Regions from separate parts of the Roseburia sp. OM02-15 genome, predicted to be linked through region 2. Evidence: predicted binding sites of a transcription regulator. Region 2 holds the regulator's gene; each other region holds the start of a gene.
What was found. The regulator Rex, encoded in region 2, represses fermentation and respiration genes when NADH is low (regulators of the CRP and FNR family bind a similar motif). The targets are predictions, from matches to a motif close to ATTGTTAANTANTTAACAAT.
Positions count from the first base shown of each region.

Region 1 (3,288 bases), on a different contig from region 2:
CTGATCGATAAATACCTGATGGGTAAAGAGATTGAGGTTGATGCGGTATGCGACGGCACAGATATCCTGATCCCGGGTATCATGGAGCATATCGAGCGTACTGGTGTACATTCAGGAGACAGTATTTCCGTATATCCGGCACCGACCATCAGCGATCATGTAAAAGAGACCATCGTAGAGTATACAAAACGTCTGGCAAGAGCACTTCATGTCGTAGGACTGATCAACATTCAGTTCATCGCCATGAACGAGGAAGTATATGTCATCGAAGTGAACCCGCGTTCTTCCAGAACCGTACCATATATCAGTAAAGTAACAGGTATCCCGATCGTAGATCTGGCAACAAAAGTAATCCTTGGTGAGACCATCAAAGGCATGGGTTATGAGCCGGGACTGGCACCGGAGGCAGATTACATTGCCATCAAGATGCCAGTATTCTCCTTCGAGAAACTGCGTGGAGCTGAGATCAGCCTTGGACCGGAAATGAAATCCACCGGTGAGTGCCTTGGTATCGCAAAGAACTTCAACGAAGCATTGTACAAAGCATTTATCGGCGCTGGCATTCAGCTTCCGAAGTACAAACAGATGATCATGACAGTCAAGGATGCGGACAAACCGGAGGCAGTCGGTGTTGCAAAACGTTTCGAAGCACTTGGTTACACTATTTATGCTACAAGAAGTACTGCAAAATATCTGCAGGATCATGGTGTAAATGCACGTCGTGTTAATAAGATTTCTCAGGAATCACCAAACGTTATGGATCTGATCCTTGGTCACAAGATCGATCTTGTTATCGATACACCGACACAGGGACGTGATAAATCCAGAGACGGATTCCTCATTCGTCGAAATGCCATTGAGACAGGTGTTCACTGCCTGACATCTATGGATACGGCAAATGCGCTGGCACTCAGTCTTGAGACAGCAAATGATCAGATGACGATGATCGACATCGCGACCGTGAAAAATCTTTAAAAATTAAATTTAGGGTGGCTTGAAAATTACCACGTTAGGTATGAATAGGAACTCCTGCCATTTTGTCTCAGTCGCTAGCAATCGCTCCTTGAGAAAAAATGGCAGGAGTTCTTTATAAAAAACTTAAGCAGTAAATTTTAAACCACCCAAAACAAGATTTGTTAAAAAAATATCAAAGTTTCACAAAAAGGGTGGATTTTTCACTAACTTTGTGGTAATGTAGGGACTGGGAAGAAATTTAATTACCTGATTGTGGGTATTGCATTGTACGCGTACGTGTGTTAAAGTTAACTTGTAAGATTTTTCAAAGCCTTAGCAAAAAGAGCGAGGAACCATCGAAAAAGAAAAAAAGGATATCTAAACCCGGTTCAGGTGTGCGAATCCTTATTTTTTTGGAGAATTCTGTTAAAAAAATAACAGACTTACGATGACTTTTCACCCTTTCGACTGTGTTAAAAAAATGACAAAAGTAAACGAAAATTCCTTCGAAAATTTAGGAAAAATGACGGAGGAAGCGTTGCAAAAAACAAATGATAGTGCTAAAATATAGCATGTCTAGCGTTGTTCTTTTAACATAATTACTAGAGGTATATTTTAAAAGTCAAGAAGGAGAGAAGAAAAAATGGCAAAGAAAGTTGTATTAGCAGGCGCTTGCCGTACTGCAATTGGTAAAATGGGCGGACAGTTTGGAAATACTCCGGCTGTTGAGTTAGGATCCATCGTTATCAGAGAGGCATTAAAAAGAGCAGGTGTTGCTCCGGAGCAGGTTGACGAGGTTATGATGGGATGCGTTATCCAGGCTTCCCAGGGACAGAACGTTGCTCGTCAGGCATCTATCAAAGCAGGTATCCCGAATGAGGTTCCGGCTTTCACACTGAACGTAGTATGCGGATCCGGTCTGAAATGTGTAAACGAGGCTGCAAACATGATTATGGCTGGTCAGGCTGATATCGTTGTAGCTGGTGGTATGGAGAACATGTCTATGGCTCCATATGCATTAAAGAAAGCACGTTTCGGTTACAGAATGAACAATGCAACTATGATTGATACAATGGTTAACGATGCATTATGGGATGCATTCAATAACTACCATATGATGATCACAGCTGAGAACATTTGTGATCAGTGGGGATTAACACGTGAAGAACTTGATGAGTTCGCAGCAGTTTCCCAGCAGAAAGCAGTAGCAGCTCAGGAGTCTGGAGCATTCGACGATGAGATCGTTCCGGTTCCGGTTAAAGTTAAAAAAGAGACTGTTATGATCACAAAAGATGAGGGACCACGTCCTGGCACAACAAAAGAGACTCTTGCAAAATTAAAATGCTGCTCCGGTAAAGAGGGCGGACTTGTTACAGCAGGTAACGCTTCCGGTATCAACGATGGTGCTGCAGCAATCGTTGTAATGAGCGAAGAGAAAGCAAAAGAGCTTGGTGTTAAACCGATGGCTACATTCGTAGCAGGTGCTCTTGGCGGATGCGCTCCGGAGATCATGGGTATCGGACCTGTTCCGGCTACAAAGAAAGCATTAAAGATCGCTGGTCTTACAATTGATGACATGGATTTGATCGAGGCAAATGAGGCATTTGCAGCTCAGTCTGTAGCAGTACAGAAAGAGTTAGGCTTCAGCTCTGACATCTTAAACGTAAACGGTGGTGCTATCGCACTTGGACATCCGGTAGGAGCTTCAGGATGCCGTATCCTTGTTACACTGCTTCACGCTATGCAGAAGAGAGACGTTACATACGGACTTGCTACACTGTGTATCGGCGGTGGAATGGGTTGTGCTACAATCGTTAAAAAAGAAGCTTAATTTTCAAAAATTAAATTAGAAGGATATTTAAAATCCGGACGAATCTCCGGCATGATTGCGACATGCGAAAATGTCGGAGATATTTTAATAGCTGACATCGTTAGTTATTTAACACATTTGCTATGGAAGCAAAAAATATAATAATTTAGATATGTGATGACTAATCTATGGACAGGATTGTTTGGGTATGGCAGTCGGAATGTTTCATATTAGTATATAATTTCATTATAAGGAGGACATATCATGAAAGTTGGTATTATTGGAGCAGGAACAATGGGATCTGGTATCGCACAGGCTTTTGCACAGACAGAAGGCTATGAAGTATATTTATGCGATATCAATGATGAATTTGCTGCAAACGGCAAGAACAAAATCGCAAAAGGATTCGAGAAAAGAATCGCAAAAGGCAAAATGGATCAGGACAAAGCTGATGCAATCCTTGCTAAAATTACCACAGGTACAAAAGACATTTGTACAGATGCTGATTTAGTAGTTGAAGCAGC
Region 1 covers NZ_QULX01000008.1:86,596-89,883, forward strand. The annotation lists gene carB (carbamoyl-phosphate synthase large subunit) at 1-975, shown strand, start outside; gene DXB15_RS09520 (acetyl-CoA C-acetyltransferase) at 1,598-2,785, shown strand; gene DXB15_RS09525 (3-hydroxyacyl-CoA dehydrogenase family protein) at 3,029-3,288, shown strand, end outside.
Region 1: the regulator Rex is predicted to act here: its motif matches at 1,424-1,443, upstream of DXB15_RS09520 (acetyl-CoA C-acetyltransferase).

Region 2 (3,288 bases):
AAAAATCCGAGATGCATATGACACTGACACCGTCCATTATCAGTGGAAACGATGTGCTGCGGGTGGAAGGTCTTTCAAAGGCTTATGAAAATAAGAAACTGTTTCAGGATATTTCTTTTGAAATCAAACGTGGTGAGCGCGTGGCTCTGATCGGTCAGAACGGAACCGGAAAGACAACAATTTTAAAGATCCTGAATGAAAAAGTAAATGCAGATGCAGGTTCTTTTACGTTGGGAACAAACGTAAAAATCGGTTATTATGATCAGGAGCAGCAGGTGCTTCATATGGAAAAAACGTTGATGGAAGAGATTGCGGACGATTATCCGAAGCTGACACAGACACGTATCCGAAATATTCTGGCAGCATTTTTGTTTACCGAGGATGATGTGTTCAAGCGCGTCAGTGACTTGAGCGGTGGTGAGCGCGGCCGTCTGTCACTGGCAAAACTGATGCTCTCCGAGGCAAACTTCCTGATCCTGGATGAGCCGACGAACCATTTGGATATCGCTTCTAAGGAAATTTTGGAGTCTGCTCTGAAACGTTATGAGGGAACCGTGCTGTTTGTATCCCATGATCGTTATTTTATTAACCGGACAGCGACCCGTATCCTGAACCTGACAGAGCACAGTCTGGTCAATTATATCGGTAATTATGACTATTATCTGGAGAAAAAAGAGACAAACGAGCGGGCATATCTGGCATCTTCGGAGACAGAAGCAGCAGTAAGCACCGAAGAAGTGTCCGAGGGTAAGACAGACTGGCAGACTCAGAAGGAAGAACAGGCGAAAAAGCGTAAAATTCAGAACCGTGTGAAGAAAATTGAAGCCGAGATTGAGTCTCTGGAAGAAAAACTGACAGAATTGGATGAACAATTTCAGGATCCGGCAGTGGCGACCAACTCTGCAAAACTTGGAAAACTGCACAGCGAGCAGGTGGAAGTACAGGAAAAACTGGATCAGCTGTACGAAGAATGGGAAGAACTGGCATCTGATTGATAAAAAATTGACAAAATAATCTCAGATGTTTATAATGAATACAGATAATTGCGGGTAGTAACGCAAATGGTTGAAGGAGTAAATGGAAGATGCAAAAGGAAATTTCGCAGGCGGTCATACGTCGAATGCCAAGATATTACAGATATCTTGGAGAATTGCTGGATGCGGGAGTAGAAAGAATTTCATCCAATGAGCTGAGCGTTCGAATGAAAGTAACAGCTTCTCAGATTCGTCAGGATCTGAACAATTTTGGTGGTTTTGGCCAGCAGGGATACGGTTATAATGTGCAGTATCTGTATGAGGAGATTGGAAAAATCCTTGGTCTTGACCGACAGCACAACATTATCGTAGTCGGAGCCGGTAATATGGGACAGGCGCTGGCAAATTATGTGAAGTTTGAGAAACGTGGCTTTATGATCACCGGACTTTTTGATGTCAATCCGGCACTGGCAGGTTTGTCAGTCCGTGGTATTGAGATACATATGATGGACGAACTTCCGGAATTTGTAAAGCATCAGAGAGTTGATATTGCGGTATTGACACTTCCGAAAGAAAAGGCAGAACAGGCAGCGGAGCAGCTGGTAAAACTTGGCATCCGTGCAATCTGGAACTTTGCACATCTGGATCTGGAACTTCCGGATGATGTAGTTGTGGAAAATGTTCACTTGTCTGACAGCTTGATGCAGCTGTCTTATAACATTGTCCGCAGACAGGATAACGAATAAGAAACCTTGCAAACGTGCGCTTTGTCCTACGGGCAGAGCGCATTTGTATGTAAATTGTGCAAAACAAACCGGGGGAATATAACGATGAGAGATGTATTAAATGGTCAGGAAATGAAACAGTGTGATGAAAATACCATGAAGATGGGAATGTTATCAGCGGTATTAATGGAACGTGCTGCCTTAAGTGTGGTAAAAGAAATTATGGAGCGTTATCCGGATGATGATACGAGAATTCTGACTGTATGCGGCGCGGGGAATAATGGCGGTGATGGTATCGCTGTTGGACGTCTGCTTGCTTTGCAGGGATATGAAGTGGGTATCTGTTTTGCCGGAAATCCTGAAAAAATGACTACAGAAACAGCCCGGCAGATGAAGATCGCAAAGAATTATAATGTGCCGGTTTTAACACCCGAAGAGGCATTCCAGGAGAACTGGGATGTCATTGTAGATGCGCTCTTTGGCATTGGACTGAGCCGGGAGATAACCGGAAAATATGCAGATATTATAAAAGAATTGAACGTGTATTACGAGGGCGCCGGTAAAATTGCGGTAGATATTGCTTCCGGAATATCGGCAACCACTGGAGAGGTGCTTGGAACGGCATTTCAGGCAGATGTGACTGTGACCTTTGGATTTGAAAAGCGGGGACAGCTTTTATATCCGGGAGCAGAGTATACCGGCGCACTCAAAGTGGAAGATATTGGATTTACCACAGAAAGTTTGTTTGACATTATACCGGGATTGCATGTGCTGGAAAAAGAAGATCTTGATATGCTGCCAAAAAGAACAGCGCACTCTAATAAAGGAAGTTACGGAAAACTGTTATTGATCGCCGGTTCCGAAGGAATGGCAGGTGCGGCAGTTTTTGCGGCAAAGGCGGCATACCGGATGGGATGCGGTCTGGTCCGGGTGGCAACGGTGGAAAGTAACCGGGCAATTTTGCAGCAACTTGTACCGGAAGCGGTACTGGCAGTTTACAATGATACAACAGATGTGGTAAAATTTGTGGAAACACAGCTTGCCTGGGCAGATGCCGTGGCAGTCGGTTCCGGAATCGGACAGTCTGCATTGTCAGAAAAAATGGTGAAAACTGTGATCGAGCAGAATACAAAACCGTGCCTGTTTGATGCGGATGCCCTGAATCTGATTTCCAAAAATCCGGAATGGCTGCAGTTTTTGAAAAACGGAGCAGTTTTTACTCCGCATCTTGGCGAAATGAGCCGGCTCATCGGAACATCTATCGCAGAAATTTCAAAGGATCTTGTGGGGGTAGCTTTGCAGTATGCACAGAAAAATCACGTAGTAATGGTGTTAAAAGATGCAAGAACTGTGACTGCCACAGAAAAGCGTGGCTGTTTCCTGAATCTGAGTGGAAATGACGGAATGGCAACAGCAGGATCAGGAGATGTGTTAAGCGGTGTGATCGGTGCATTGCTGGCACAGGGCATGCTGCCGGAAGATGCGGCACCTATGGGTGTATATCTTCATGGTCTGGCAGGTGATGCGGCAGCAAAGAAACTTGGCAGACACAGCATGATGGCAAGTGATATCGTAGATGGAATTACCGA
Region 2 covers NZ_QULX01000014.1:29,350-32,637, forward strand. The annotation lists gene DXB15_RS12290 (ABC-F family ATP-binding cassette domain-containing protein) at 1-995, shown strand, start outside; gene DXB15_RS12295 (redox-sensing transcriptional repressor Rex) at 1,085-1,720, shown strand; gene DXB15_RS12300 (NAD(P)H-hydrate dehydratase) at 1,805-3,288, shown strand, end outside.

Region 3 (3,288 bases), on a different contig from region 2:
TCGGATAAACGTGCTGCAACCGGTGCAAGAGTTTTTGTCTTTTTATCTTCTTCAGTTTTTACTTTACCAAGGTGAGAGCAAAGAATTACTTTGCCGCCGTCAGCGATCAGTTTTTTGATGGTCGGAAGAGCTGCTACAAGACGGTTCTCGTCTGTGATCTTGCCATCTTTTAACGGTACGTTGAAATCGCATCTGCAAAGAACTCTGAGTCCTTTTACATTAATATCATCTACTGTTTTTTTATTTAATCCCATGATATTGTCTCCTTAATCCTGTTTTTCATTTTTGCAAGTGCAAATCAAAAACAGGATCCGGTCCAAAAGACCGGACCCTGCAGTGAGTCTTTGTTATACTTTATAGAGTGCCGATTATGCTAACTCTGCGAAGTATTTGATTGTACGAACCATCTGGCTTGTGTAGCTGTTCTCATTGTCATACCAGGAAACAACCTGTACCTGAGTTGTACCGTTGTCTAACGGAAGAACCATTGTCTGAGAAGCATCGAATAAAGAACCATATGTCATACCAACGATGTCAGAAGATACGATCAGGTCTTCATTGTAACCATAGGACTCGTTAGCTGCTGCTTTCATAGCTGCGTTGATCTCGTCAACTGTTACGTTTCCTTCTACTACTGCGTTTAAGATTGTTGTAGAACCTGTTGGGGTTGGAACACGCTGTGCAGCACCGATTAATTTACCGGATAACTCCGGAATAACCAGACCAATTGCTTTTGCAGCACCTGTGCTGTTCGGAACAATATTAACTGCTGCAGCACGGCTTCTTCTTAAGTCGCCTTTTCTCTGCGGTCCGTCAAGTGTCATCTGATCACCTGTGTAAGCATGGATTGTGCACATGATACCGGATTTGATCGGTACAAGGTCATTTAATGCTTTCGTCATAGGTGCAAGACAGTTTGTTGTACAGGAAGCTGCGGAGATGATTGTATCATCTTTTGTTAATGTATCATGGTTTACATTGTAAACGATTGTAGGAAGATCATTTCCTGCCGGAGCGGAAATAACAACTTTTTTAGCACCTGCATTGATATGAGCCTGTGCTTTTTCTTTGGATGTATAGAATCCGGAACACTCTAATACTACGTCTACGTCTAATTCTCCCCATGGGCAATTATTTGCGTCTGGCTCTTTGTAGATTTTGATCTCTTTACCATCTACTGTGATTGAATCTTCGCTTGCAGAAACTGTTTCAGCTTTTGCATATTTACCCTGAGAAGAGTCATATTTTAATAAGTAAGCAAGCATTTTCGGGCTTGTCAGATCGTTGATTGCAACGATATCATATCCCTCTGCGCCAAACATCTGTCTGAATGCAAGACGTCCAATACGTCCAAATCCATTAATTGCTACTTTTACTGCCATTTTTTCATTCCTCCTAGAATTAAAATGTATCCGGATCAATGCCGGTGAGTTATTTTGGATATCTCATCCAATCTGACTATATTTTAACGAATAACTATGATTTTTTCAATACTTTTCCTGCGCTTATTTTAAGTTTGTTAATTTTTTCACCAACTCATAGCATTTTTCTTCTTTTTTTAGCAAAATGTACAAGCTTACCAATTGGATATTTACTTGTTTTTATAGCAAATATCTATATTTTTTTTTTGTTTTTGTAAGATATGCACAAAACTTTTTTCTTTTTTTACATTTTTAGCCATTTTTCCTATTCAAAATGCACGTATTGGATTGACAAAAAACCTTTTTAGTGTTTATCATATTCCCAGGAGTCGCGTAGCTGCGCGATTCAGAGCGTTTTGTATTATGCAAGATATAAAATACAGTCATTGAAAGGAGCTATTTTCATGCTTTGGGATACACATATGCACACTCACTTTTCCGGAGACAGTGAAGCGGATTCTTCTGCCATGGCACGCGCTGCCGTTGCAAAAAATCTCTCCGGAATCTGCATTACCGATCACCTTGATTATGATTACCCGGATGATCCGGATTTATTCATCATTGATTTTGATCAGTACAGCAAAGAAATTCATAAACTGCAGTCAGACTTTTCCGATGTTCTGACGATCAACTATGGAATCGAACTCGGACTGCAGCCACATCTGGCAAAAAAACATCACGATTTGTTACAGACAGAGGATTTTGATTTTGTAATCGGATCTTCTCACGTTGTACACGGCATTGATCCGTATTATCCTGTTTATTATGAAGGCCGCACGGAGACTGCTGCTTACCGAGAATATTTTGAATCAATTCTGGAAAATATTGCTGCATTTGATGAATTTGATGTATACGGACACATTGATTATGTGGTACGTTACGGTCCAAATAAAAATGCTGACTATACTTATAAAAAATTCAAAGATGTGATCGATGAAATTTTGCGACAGCTGGTTGCACGTGGAAAAGGCATTGAATTGAACATGGCAGGCTTCAAATACGGGCTCGGTCATCCAAATCCTACAGAAGAAATCCTGCACCGTTATCGGGAACTTGGCGGAGAAATCATTACCGTCGGTGCAGATGGACATGCTCCGGATCAGATTGCCTGGGATTTCGAAAAAATACCGGGAATTCTGAAAGCTGCCGGATTCGATTATTTTACCGTCTTCACGAAACGGAAACCGGAATTTATTCTGATTTGCTAAGTTTTCGGGTCAAATTTATTTAAGAATGCTCCGGCATTCTTGTTGCGAGGTGCGCGTCATGCAATTGCATGACATACTTCAACTGCGCACCTCTGTAATCCTGCCGGAGGCTATATCAGATGGGGGATTAGCTCCCATCTGATATTTTAAAGAGAAATCGGCGAATCCTTCTGTGCCAGCTAACCGTTCGTTACCTTCGTTTTGCTTCGGTTTTATCGCGCTCACTTCCAACTCCAATAAAAGCTGGTCGTTTCCCGTTCGCGCAAAACTTGCAAAACTCAGTCACTTACTGAACCGCTTGCCACAGAAGGATTCGCCGATTTCTACATTTTTCAAATCACGCATTTTAAACTTCGTGGCACCCCGAAGATTCCCGTAATCTTTTCACACATTGTTTCAATACATCAACGGTATAGTCAAGTTCCTCGCGTGTATTATGAACCCCAAGCGTAAAACGTATCGCCTCATACGCCTGCTGTTCACTTTTTCCAATCGCAAGCTGCACATGAGACGCTTTCTGTATTCCCGCAGAACATGCCGAAGCGGAAGATGCACAGATTCCTTCCAGATCCAGCAGCGCAACCACCGCCGGTCCGTTAATTCCTGCAATACTGATATTGATATTGTTGGGCAGACGTTTTGTCCGGGAACCATTGAGA
Region 3 covers NZ_QULX01000011.1:28,736-32,023, forward strand. The annotation lists gene DXB15_RS10990 (phosphoglycerate kinase) at 1-254, opposite strand, end outside; gene gap (type I glyceraldehyde-3-phosphate dehydrogenase) at 369-1,382, opposite strand; gene DXB15_RS11000 (histidinol-phosphatase HisJ family protein) at 1,826-2,629, shown strand; gene DXB15_RS11005 (cysteine desulfurase family protein) at 2,976-3,288, opposite strand, start outside.
Region 3: the regulator Rex is predicted to act here: its motif matches at 1,516-1,535, upstream of gap (type I glyceraldehyde-3-phosphate dehydrogenase).